DNA from 3 places in the Kosakonia sp. YIM B13571 genome. Region 1 is predicted to be linked to each of the others. Evidence: predicted binding sites of a transcription regulator. Region 1 holds the regulator's gene; each other region holds the start of a gene.
What was found. Region 1 encodes CRP, which controls carbon source genes, mostly activating them, when cyclic AMP is high. Its sites were predicted from a motif close to ATGTGANNNNNNTCACAT; they were not measured.
Positions count from the first base shown of each region.

Region 2: focA (formate transporter FocA) is a predicted target of CRP. The motif match lies at 2,009-2,026, and genes of this name have one in related genera.
Region 3: ACFX4O_RS08940 (maltoporin) is a predicted target of CRP. The motif match lies at 1,664-1,681, and genes of this name have one in related genera.

Region 1 covers NZ_JBHZPL010000004.1:25,286-29,407, reverse strand. The annotation lists gene ACFX4O_RS11725 (YccS/YhfK family putative transporter) at 1-1,768, opposite strand, end outside; gene crp (cAMP-activated global transcriptional regulator CRP) at 1,815-2,447, opposite strand; gene ACFX4O_RS11715 (OsmC family protein) at 2,752-3,156, shown strand; gene ACFX4O_RS11710 (phosphoribulokinase) at 3,199-4,068, opposite strand.
Region 2 covers NZ_JBHZPL010000001.1:265,805-269,926, forward strand. The annotation lists gene ycaO (30S ribosomal protein S12 methylthiotransferase accessory factor YcaO) at 1-1,679, shown strand, start outside; gene focA (formate transporter FocA) at 2,085-2,942, shown strand; gene pflB (formate C-acetyltransferase) at 2,994-4,122, shown strand, end outside.
Region 3 covers NZ_JBHZPL010000003.1:104,798-108,919, reverse strand. The annotation lists gene ACFX4O_RS08945 (LacI family DNA-binding transcriptional regulator) at 430-1,503, opposite strand; gene ACFX4O_RS08940 (maltoporin) at 1,772-3,037, shown strand; gene ACFX4O_RS08935 (glucose PTS transporter subunit EIIB) at 3,260-3,577, opposite strand; gene ACFX4O_RS08930 (beta-galactosidase) at 3,644-4,122, opposite strand, start outside.

The sequences.
Region 1 (4,122 bases):
TATGCTCAACGATAAATTGGCTGTGCGTTACCCACAGTTTCATATCTTCCAGATAACGCGTATTAAATCCCGGTTCCTGCATGGCCTGGTTTAGCGAGTTAAACAGGGCGTTATGCGCCTGGTTTACGCGCATACGTTGCCAGGCAAGCGGTGTTGGCTCTGGGTTATCGCTTAGGATCAGGCGAATCGCTTCCTGATCCGTTTCCAGCGCATCATGCGCATTCTGACGCAGCAAGCCACTTTGCCACTGCGGCCACAGCCAGACCATGCCGCCGAAGGCAATCAGGCAACCAATCAACGTATCAATAAGCCGGGCGACGATAAACTCCTCACCATTTAGCGTCAGCAACTGCAAGGTGTAGACGGCGGTAATGGTAAAACCCACCATCGCCCAGCCGTAGTTTTTCCGAATAATGAGATAACTGACCAGCGTAATCATCAGCATCGCGGCCAGCGTAAAACCGAGCGGAACATGAAAGTGCAGCGTTGCCCCCGCAATTACCAGCCCCGCAAGGGTTCCCGCCGCCCGGTGGACAATGCGAACGCGCGTTGCGCCATAACCGTTTTGCGTGACAAACATCACCGTCATCATGATCCAGTAGGGTTTCGGTAAATGCAGGGCGCTGCCCATCAGGCTGGCGATGCTGAGCATTACGCTTATCCGCGCGGCATTACGCAGCGCTGCGGATTTCAGTGATAAATAACTTTTCAGGGCTGGCAAAAGGGGTAAGCGCCGCTGCTTTTCCGCCATCAGATCGCGGGCATAGAGCGGGCGCTGAGTGCGCAAGACGCGAGCGATACGGCTAAAATGCCAGGCGCAGAATTGCCCGACCGGGTTATCCGGGTGCTGGCGGGCGATTTTTTCCAGCGCGCCGATCTGCTTATCCATGTTGAAGCGAGTAGGGTAGCGATGGTAGAGAATGTCATCAGCCAGGATGCGCAAGCGAGCGGCGACCGTCTGCGCATTCCAGCGGATCACCTGCTCGGCGTGGGTTTGTTCCACCAGTTTTTGCACTTCTTCCGGCTGGTGCAAACTCACCGAAATGTGCTCTTGTAGATCCAGCGCTACCTGGAAAACCCGCAGTAGCCGTTTGTAATCGTTGTGCTTATTGGCGGCCAGCATATGCAGCTGTTGATAGCTCTGGCTTATCATATCCACCGCCTTTTGCTGGCGGGCGAGCAACGGCGGCAGCGCTTTTTCCGGGTCGGCGTGCTGCGTCAGCAGGCTGTATTTCGCCTCGCAGTAATCCGCCAGTTGCCGGTAGAGCAGGCTGAGAGATTCGCGCAGTGGTTGCTCTCGCCACATCCAGAACCAGAACCAGTTGAACAGCCCGTACCACAGCGTGCCCAGCGCATAGATAAGCAGCGGCTCCCATACCGGCATATTACCGGCAAGGCTGAGCGTAAAGATGGCGGCAATGAGCGAAGCCGGGAGCAGGCGACCGTGCAGCGCGCTAATTTCGGCGGTCACGCCTAAAACCAGCGTCAGCCCAGTGAGGATCAACGGCAATGGAAGATCTTTCGCCAGCAATAATTGAACCGCCAGGCTGCTGCCAGCAAACAAGCTTCCGCCAATGATCAGGCGCTTGAAAAAACGTTTATGTGGCGTATCAAGCCCGGCGATGTTGCAGCAGGCGGGAACGAGGGAAAACAGCAGACCTTGTTGCAGATGGCCGGTAACCAGACCAATGGCCACAGGCAAACATAACACCAGCGTCTGTCGCAGTGCGTAGTTGATTTCGGGATGATAAATCAGCCTGCGCCACATGAGGGAAGAAAAACGACGCAGCGCGTAAGCTGCGCCGTTTTACAGATTAACGCGTTCCGTATACGACGATGGTTTTACCGTGGGCGGAGATCAGATTCTGATCTTCGAGCATTTTGAGAATGCGGCCCACTGTTTCACGGGAACAACCGACGATCTGACCAATTTCCTGGCGAGTAATTTTAATTTGCATGCCGTCCGGGTGGGTCATTGCGTCTGGCTGTTTCGCCAGATTTAATAGCGTTTGCGCGATACGGCCGGTTACGTCAAGGAAGGCAAGGTTGCCCACTTTTTCTGAAGTGACCTGCAGGCGACGCGCCATTTGTGAGGAAAGACGCATCAGGATATCCGGGTTAACCTGGATTAACTGACGGAATTTTTTGTAGGAGATTTCAGCCACTTCACAAGCAGTTTTAGCGCGTACCCATGCACTGCGCTCCTGACCCTCTTCGAACAGGCCCAGTTCACCGATAAAATCTCCCTGGTTCAGGTAAGAGAGGATCATCTCTTTACCTTCTTCATCCTTGATCAGCACTGCCACTGAGCCTTTAACGATGTAATACAGCGTTTCCGCTTTTTCACCCTGGTGAATCAGCGTGCTCTTCGACGGGTACTTATGAATGTGGCAATGAGACAAGAACCATTCAAGCGTCGGGTCTGTTTGTGGTTTGCCAAGCACCATGCGCGATTATCCTCTGTTATAAGCTGTCTCAGACACAGGATGAGCCCCTACGTCTGGGGTTGCAATCTAAGCTTCCCGCATCCTGGGAAGCGGACCGTCAGCGTCATCTGCGGTCTCTAAAGTATGATGTCATGCATACATGCGTAACATCCATTTATCTCTGTAGCATCCAGAGTGTTTTAGCATAGCTTTTACCGCCTGTCTCCTGGTGTCTCGCTTCAGCATGACGCAGGTCGCCTTCCGTTGCGAGTTTTGTTATGTACGCGTAATCTGTAAAGAAAATTGCCACTCCGGAGTGAAGAAAATGCAGGCACGTGTGAAATGGGTTGAAGGGTTAACGTTCCTTGGTGAGTCCGCATCGGGTCACCAAATCCTGATGGACGGCAACTCCGGCGACAAAGCGCCAAGCCCGATGGAAATGGTGCTGATGGCGGCGGGCGGATGCAGTGCCATCGATGTGGTTTCTATTTTGCAAAAAGGGCGTCATGACGTGACCGACTGCGAAGTGAAGCTGACCTCAGAGCGTCGCGAAGAAGCGCCGCGCCTGTTTACCCACATCAATTTGCACTTTATCGTCACCGGAAAAGATCTGAAGGATGCGGCGGTTTCCCGCGCGGTGGATTTATCCGCGGAGAAGTATTGCTCCGTGGCCTTGATGCTCGAAAAAGCGGTGAACATCACCCACTCTTACGAAGTTATCGAAGCCTGATGCGAAAAGCCCGGCGGCGCGTTGCTTACCGGGCTTTCTACATTATTTGATCTTTTTGCCTTCCATCAGCCGTTGCACCAGCGGCGTCATAATCAACTCCATCGCCAGCCCCATTTTCCCGCCAGGCACCACCAGCGTATCCATATGCGAGATAAACGAGCCTTGCAGCATCGCCAGTAACCACGGGTAATCAATCCCTTCCAGATTACGGAAGTGGATCACCACAAAACTCTCGTCAAGCGAGGGAATGCCTTTCGCCGCAAAGGGATTGGAGGTATCCACCGTTGGCACGCGCTGGAAGTTGATGTGCGTACGGGAAAACTGCGGCGTAATAAAATTGATGTAATCCTCCATCGAGCGCACGACAGAATCCATCACCGCTTCACGCGAATGCCCGCGCTCGCTGGTATCGCGGACAAGCTTTTGAATCCATTCCAGATTGACGATCGGCACTACGCCCACCAGCAAATCCACATGCTTTGCGACATCGTTTTGCGGGGTCACTACACCGCCGTGCAGACCTTCATAAAACAGCACATCGGTCGGCTCAGGCAGCGGTTGCCAGGGTGTAAACGTGCCCGGTACCTGGTTCCAGGGAACGGCTTCATCGTAGGTGTGCAGGTATTTGCGCGCCTGGCCTTTGCCAGTTTGACCATATTCGCTAAACGTCTGTTCCAGCAGGCCAAAGTCATTGGCTTCCGGGCCAAAATAGCTGATATGCCGCCCAAGATCGCGGGCCTTGCGGATAGCCATATCCATTTCCGGGCGGGTATAGCGATGGAAACTGTCACCTTCCACTTCTGCCGCGTGCATATTGAGCTGAGCGAAGATTTTACGAAAGGCGAGGCTGGTGGTGGTGGTTCCCGCGCCGCTGGAGCCTGTAACGGCGATAACCGGATGTTTGGCGGACATAGCAACTCCCTGAATTAACGATTATTTCAGTATAGCCAGCCGCCATGTATTTGT
Region 2 (4,122 bases), on a different contig from region 1:
GTTTTAACATCGAAGAGGCCTCATGGCTGAACCCGGTGCCAAACGTCTGGTCTGTACATATTCGCGATAAAGAGTGCGCGCTGTGCTTCACCAACGGCAAAGGTGCGACCAAAAAAGCCGCACTGGCCTCTGCGCTGGGCGAGTATTTCGAGCGTCTTTCCACCAACTACTTCTTCGCTGACTTCTGGCTGGGTGATGCTATCGCACAGAGCCCGTTCGTCCATTATCCGAATGAGAAATGGTTCCCACTGCCAGAAGATGACTCCCTGCCGGAAGGCATTCTGGATGCGCGTCTGCGTGCCTACTACGACCCGCAGAACGAACTGGCTGCAGGGATGCTCGTTGATCTGCAATCCGGCAACGATGAGCGCGGTATCTGCGCCCTGCCGTTTACCCGCCAGTCTGATGAGCAGACGGTTTATATCCCGATGAATATTGTCGGCAACTTATACGTTTCGAACGGCATGTCAGCCGGGAACACGCGCAATGAAGCCCGCGTGCAGGGGCTGTCAGAAGTGTTCGAACGCCATATTAAGAATCGCATTATTGCCGAGAGCATCAGCCTGCCAGAAATCCCGCAGGAGGTGCTGGCGCGCTATCCTGGCGTTGTCGAAGCGATTGCTAAACTGGAAGCGGAAGGTTTCCCGATTTTTGCTTACGACGGTTCTCTGGGCGGTAAATATCCGGTTATCTGCGTGGTCCTGTTCAACCCGGCCAACGGCACCTGTTTTGCCTCTTTTGGCGCACATCCTGATTTCGGCGTGGCGCTTGAGCGTACCGTTACCGAGCTGCTGCAAGGCCGCGGGTTGAAAGATCTGGATGTTTTCACACCGCCAACCTTTGATGATGAAGAAGTGGCTGAACATGCCAACCTCGAGACTCACTTTATCGACTCCAGCGGCTTGATCTCCTGGGATCTGTTCAAGCAGGATGCAGATTATCCGTTTGTTGACTGGAGCTTCGCAGGTACGACTGAAGAAGAGTTCGCCACACTCATGGCTATCTTTAAGGCAGAAGATAAAGAAGTCTATATTGCCGATTATGAGCATCTGGGCGTTTACGCCTGCCGTATTCTGGTACCAGGTATGTCCGATATTTATCCGGCGGAAGATCTGTGGCTGGCGAACAACACCATGGGCAGCCATTTGCGCGAAACCATCCTCTCTTTGCCAGGCAGTGAATGGGAAAAAGAGGAGTACCTCAACCTTATCGCGCAGCTTGATGACGAAGGTCATGATGACTTCACCCGCGTTCGCGAACTGTTGGGGCTGGCGACCGGCAAAGACAATGGCTGGTACACGCTGCGCATTGGCGAACTAAAAGCGATGTTGGCGCTGGCAGGCGGCGATTTGGATCAGGCATTAGCCTGGACTGAATGGACGATGGAATTCAACGCCTCGATCTTTAGCGCCGAACGGGCAAATTACTACCGCTGCCTGCAGACATTATTGTTACTGGCACAGGAAGAAGAACGCGAGCCGCTGCAATATCTGAATGCATTCGTACGTATGTATGGTGCGCAAGCAGTTGAAGCCGCCAGCGCCGCATTGAGCGGTGAAGAGCCGTTCTATGACCTGCAACCGGCAGACGGTTCCTTGCAGGCATTCCCGGCGCATCAGTCACTGTTAGCGGCTTACGAAAAATTACAACGAGCCAAACGGGCATTCTGGTCGAAATAGCGACAAGTAGTACGACAATATGTAGGCTTAATGCGTGGTCTACGCTATATTACGGGGCAATTTCATTGCCCCGTTTTATTTATTTTTGGGCGATGACAGCCATATGTAATATTAAAGTTAAATATGGGTAAATATAATTATCCACTCCAACGAATAATGTTACTTCTTATGGCAATTACTCCATTTTAATTAACTGATTTTTGGGAGGTCACATAAAAAATTTCAACTCATTTTGCAATTTTTAAAATTTATTTTTATTTTGATAATCAACAAGTTACTCCGCATTCGTAGAAAAACCACGCTCTTTGCGGTCCTATAAGCCAGGCGAGATATGATCCATATCAAATTCTCTTCTATAATGCTTTGTTAGTATCTCGTCGCCGACTTAATAAAGAGAGAGTTAGTGTGAAAGCTGACAACCCTTTTGATCTTATTCTTCCAGCCGAGATGGCCAAAGTTGCCGAAGAAGCTGGTGTCTATAAAGCGACTAAACATCCGCTTAAGACTTTCTATCTTGCGATTACCGCAGGTGTGTTTATCTCCATTGCTTTCGTTTTCTACATCACCGCCACCACAGGTACCGGCGCAATGCCGTACGGTATTGCTAAACTGATCGGTGGTATCTGCTTCTCATTGGGGCTGATTCTTTGCATCATCTGCGGTGCGGATCTCTTCACTTCAACCGTACTGATTGTCGTAGCGAAAGCGAGTGGGCGTATCACTTGGGGGCAACTGGCCCGTAACTGGATTAACGTCTATGTCGGCAACCTGGTGGGGGCGCTGCTGTTTGTGCTGTTAATGTGGTTATCTGGCGAGCATATGGTCGCCAACGGTGGCTGGGGTTTAAACGTGCTACAAACCGCAGACCATAAAGTACACCACACATTTATTGAAGCCGTTGCGCTTGGCATTCTGGCTAACCTGATGGTTTGCATGGCCGTGTGGATGAGTTATTCCGGCCGCAGTCTGATGGACAAAGCCATGATTATGGTTCTGCCGGTGGCGATGTTTGTTGCCAGCGGTTTTGAGCACAGCATTGCGAATATGTTTATGATCCCGATGGGTATTGTAATCCGCAACTTTGCAAGCCCGGAGTTCTGGACCGCAGTTGGTTCCAGCCCGGAAAGTTTCTCTCACCTGACCATTATGAATTTCATCACTGATAACCTGATCCCTGTAACAATCGGGAATATCATTGGTGGAGGATTATTAGTCGGGTTGACATACTGGGTCATTTACCTGCGTGGCAACGACCATCATTAATGGTTGTTTCAGGCAGTAAATAAAAAATCCACTTAAGAAGGTAGGTGTTACATGTCCGAGCTTAATGAAAAATTAGCCACAGCCTGGGAAGGTTTTGTAAAAGGCGATTGGCAAAACGCAGTAAACGTACGTGACTTTATCCAGAAAAACTACACCCCGTACGAAGGCGATGAGTCCTTCCTGGCTGGCGCTACTGACGCGACCACCAAACTGTGGGACAAAGTCATGGAAGGCGTTAAACTGGAAAACCGCACCCACGCGCCAGTTGATTTTGACACCTCCGTTGCCTCAACCATCACATCTCACGACGCTGGTTACATCAATAAAGCGTTAGAGAAAATTGTTGGTCTGCAGACTGAAGCTCCGCTGAAACGCGCAATCATCCCGTTCGGCGGCATCAAAATGGTTGAAAGCTCCTGCAAAGCGTACAACCGCGAGCTGGATCCGCAACTTAAAAAAATCTTCACCGAATACCGCAAAACCCATAACCAGGGTGTATTCGATGTTTACACCAAAGACATTCTGAACTGCCGTAAATCCGGCGTTCTGACCGGTCTGCCGGATGCTTACGGCCGCGGTCGTATCATCGGTGACTACCGTCGCGTTGCGCTGTACGGTATCGACTATCTGATGAAAGACAAATACGCACAGTTCCTGTCTCTGCAATCTGACATGGAAAATGGCGTAAACCTGGAAGCAACTATCCGTCTGCGTGAAGAAATTGCTGAACAGCATCGCGCACTGGGTCAGATCAAAGAGATGGCGGCAAAATATGGCTGTGATATCTCTGCTCCGGCTACCAACGCTCAGGAAGCAATCCAGTGGACCTACTTCGGTTACCTGGCCGCTGTTAAGTCTCAAAACGGCGCTGCAATGTCCTTCGGTCGCGTATCCACCTTCCTGGACGTGTACATCGAACGTGACCTGAAAGCAGGCAAAATCACTGAGAAAGACGCTCAGGAAATGATTGACCACCTGGTCATGAAACTGCGTATGGTTCGCTTCCTGCGTACACCTGAATATGATGAACTGTTCTCTGGTGACCCGATTTGGGCAACTGAATCTATCGGTGGTATGGGCGTTGATGGCCGTACACTGGTTTCCAAAAACAGCTTCCGTTTCCTGAACACTCTGTACACCATGGGCCCGTCTCCGGAACCGAACATCACTGTTCTGTGGT
Region 3 (4,122 bases), on a different contig from region 1:
ATAAAATAAAATGCTATTACACAGAAAATAACACCCGGAATTTAAAATATTAAATATATCCATCTTACTGTTACCGCTAAGACCACAAGACATTTATCGGTTAAGTAAACGCTTAATTACATTTACACTAAAACGCCGGTACAAACCCTCATGCAAGCGTTATCTTAGCAGCAAACTGCTGGACAGTTACCAGGCCATAGCATTTTTTACTTGCCGTTTATTTCACTCAATGAAGTGATAAATATTAACAAGTTGCCTGTTATTTTTGTGTTAATTAATAAAATTAAAAATCCGAAAAATAAATGTAGCCTCAGCGCAAGACCGAAATTATATACATGACTGAAACACGGAATAATGGATTTGAAGGTGAACTGGCGCACTGATGTCACCCGGCGCAGGTGCCGGATGACTGGTGGCATTAAAGCGCGATCATTTCCACAACTTGTGCGCAATAGCTTGCAGTTGCTGGGAGATCTCTTGCAGGTTGGTGCCCTGCGCCTGCTGCACGCCCGTGGAATGGCGCACAATGAGCCGCGCGGGCAACACGGAAGAACTGCGCGTGGCGTCGCCGTGACCGCTATCGAGCAGCCGCCGGACAGCTTCCTTACCCTGTAAATCGAGATCCAGCGAGACGGTGGTCAGCGCCGGGTAAAAGAACGAGCTTTCGTAGGTGTCGTCATAACCGACAACCGACTTCTCACCGGGAATCGCCACCTGGTGCTGATGAAACGCGCTTAGTACCCCGAGCGCCATCTGGTCGTTACCTACCAACACGGCGGTAAAGTTTGGCGTTTCGCGCAGCATCTGTAGCGCACCGGCATAACCACTTTGCGCATCCCAGTTACCGTGAAAAACCATCACTGGTTTCAGCCCATAACCGTTCAGGGTTTCGATCCAGCTTTTCAGGCGCAGCTTCGCCGAGACCGAACTCTCCGGTCCGGCCAGTAAGGCAATCTGCCGATGCCCCAAATCGTAAAGGTGTTTGACGCTGGCGCGGGTGCCGTCTGCCGGGTTAAACGAAACGTTAAACACCGAACTGTAAGGGTCAACATCGAGAAACAGGCAGACGATATCATCGTTGTCAGAGGCGATGCGCTGCGCCTGCTCGGTCTCCAACGGTACGTTGATAATCACTTTATCGACGAGCTGTGATTTCAATTCGTTGATAGCGGCCTGGATATCATGATTGACGTTCTCATCGATCATCGAGATCAGCACCTGGTAACCATCAAGGTTGGCATAGCGTTTTACTGCCGCCGCCACCTGCGATGGCGCATGCAGTGCCAGCGAAGTGGTCACCAGCCCAATGGTATGGCTCTGTTTGCCGACCAGTTGTTGGGCCAGCCTGTTAGGTACGTAGCGCAATAACTCTATGGATTTCTCCACCTTGAGACGCGTGGCTTCGGATACATTGGCAGATTTGTTGAGTACCCTGGACACGGTCTGATAGGAGACACCCGCATGGCGGGCAACGTCTTCTAACGTCGCACTTTTAGACTTCATGGTCCGGTTCCTTATGTTGTTATGCGCCAATTGTAACAGGGGCTGTCTAAAAAAACGCTTACCACACTTTCCCTCGCCTCTTTTTTGCCAAATAAGTATCACGCTCACAATAGCGAACATTGTGAAGGAATTCGCTACCTGTAACAAAAAACGCTGATTTATTTGCACTTAATCACACATTCGCAATCGTTAGTTTGCCTGTTTTTACATTTAGGCATTTTATGACAGCGTTTATGTGAACGTAATACAAAACAATAAGAGGAATGATATGAACACTACGCTACGCACTCTCACACTTGCGTTAGCCGCTGCGCTGACTTCACCATCCATCCTGGCCGCCTCATCTGTGCCTATCGACTTTCACGGTTACCTGCGCGGTGGCGTAGGCGTGTCGGGCGATGGTGGGCAGGTGGAGTGGCAGAAAAACAAACTCGGCCGCCTCGGTAACGAATCCGATACCTACGGGGAAGTGGAACTGGGCTCGGAAGTGTATAAAAAAGACGAGGTGAGTTTTTACCTCGACACCATGGTCAGCATGGTTTCCGATGGCTCCAACGACAACGAAACCACCATTGGCGACGACGCACAATTTGGTTTGCGTCAATTAAACCTGCAAATCAAGGGGCTTATCCCTAACGATCCCAACGCGGTGATCTGGGGCGGTAAACGCTACTACCAGCGCCACGATCTGCACATTATTGATACCAAATACTGGAACATTTCCGGTTCCGGCGCGGGTATTGAAAACTACACCTTAGGCCCAGGCGCGGTTTCCGTGGCGTGGATCCGTGGCGACGCCAACGATGTCGATTACCGCGTTGATAACGATAACGACGTCAACATCAACTATATTGACCTGCGTTATGCGGGCTGGAAACCGTGGTCAGGCGCGTGGACCGAGTTCGGCATCGACTACGCCATGCCAAACCCAACCAAGAAACAGAAAGACTACGGTGGCCTGTATGAAGCCGATGACGGCGTAATGGTGACCGGTGAAATCAGCCAGGATATGTTTGGCGGCTACAATAAACTGGTGCTGCAATATGCCAACAAAGGGCTGGCGCAGAACATGGTGTCGCAGGGCGGCGGCTGGTACGACATGTGGCACGACGTGAATGACGCCAGCGGCTATCGTGTGATTAACACCGGCCTTATTCCGATTACCGATAAGTTCTCGCTGAACCATGTGCTGACATACGGTTCAGCCAATGACATCACCGAATATACCGACAAAACACGGCTGGTTTCGCTGGTTGGACGTGCCCAGTATCAGCTCACCAATTATGTGCGCTTGATTGGCGAAGTCGGTGGTTTCTACCAGAAAGATGATTATAAAAACGGCACCCATTACAAACAGAGCGGCGAGAAATATACTTTCGCCGTCGGTCTGGCGGATGGCCCGGAATTTATGTCTCGTCCTGAGTTACGTCTTTTCGCTTCCTATTTAAATGATTCGGAAGACGGAAAATCATTTGAAGACGGAACGAAAAATAACACCTGGAACTTCGGCGTTCAGGTTGAAGCCTGGTGGTAATACACTTCATCCTTCACGTTATCTCTTTGTTGGCTGATTCTGTTTACTCTGGCTTTTTATTTCAATAAACCAATACCGGGAAACTATGTTGTCGCAAAAAGATAAGGCACCACATTGTATTTATTAACGAGTAACATCATTATTTATTTTATCTCCGCGAACTGAGCAAAGTTGCCACTGTTTTATTTCGGGATACCCATGCAGGTATCCCTTTTTTATTTATTAGCGAGACGAGAAATGCTCATCAAGTAATTTACGCAGCGCGTCGGATTGCTTACCGAAAATAGCGTGAACTTCTTGCCCAAGAATAATCACCCCCAGCGCCCCTTCATTTTGCAGTGCCTGAGAATCGACAATCGCCAGATCTTTAACCGTGACGCGCAAACGGGTTAAGCAGGCATCGACATGCGCAATATTCGGCGCGCCGCCAAAGGCTTGCGCCAGCCGCTGAATTTTCTGCAACTCCCCTTCACTCATGGGCGTTGTGGCCGCGTTTTTCGGTTCAGAGAAGTAATGCAGGAAGGATTTAAGGCTCACCATAATAGTCTCCTGATAATCAGCAGATAAAAAAACGCCTGCCCGAATGGGCAGGCGCGGAAGGTTCACTTACGCTTTACAGCTAACAACCCGGCAATCCCAGGGAGCGAGCGACAGCGCACCGCTGGCGGACGAACCGGACAAACAATCCTGATAGCCACCAGGCAGCGTTATTGCCTGCTGCTGGGCGCTAAAATTCTGAATAAAGACAAAGATGCTTTCACCGTCCGTACGCGCGGTGGCAACAACGCCCGGCGGCAAATCGTTTTGCAACGCGCGCGGCAGCGCCAGCTCATCAATAATGTTGGCGAAGAAATCACGCTGGAAAGCGAGATCGTTGCGCGACGCCACATGCCAGGCCTTGCCTTTGCCGACATGATTGACCGTCACAGCGGGCCGTCCGGCGTAGAAATCATCCCGATAAGTTGCCAGCGCCTGCGCGCTCTCGGTGTGGATCAACTCACACAGATGACGCACCTGATACGGCCCCTGTAAGCCGGCCTCATTTCCCGCCAGACCCTGTACCTGATTGCGCTCGTTGTCGTCCA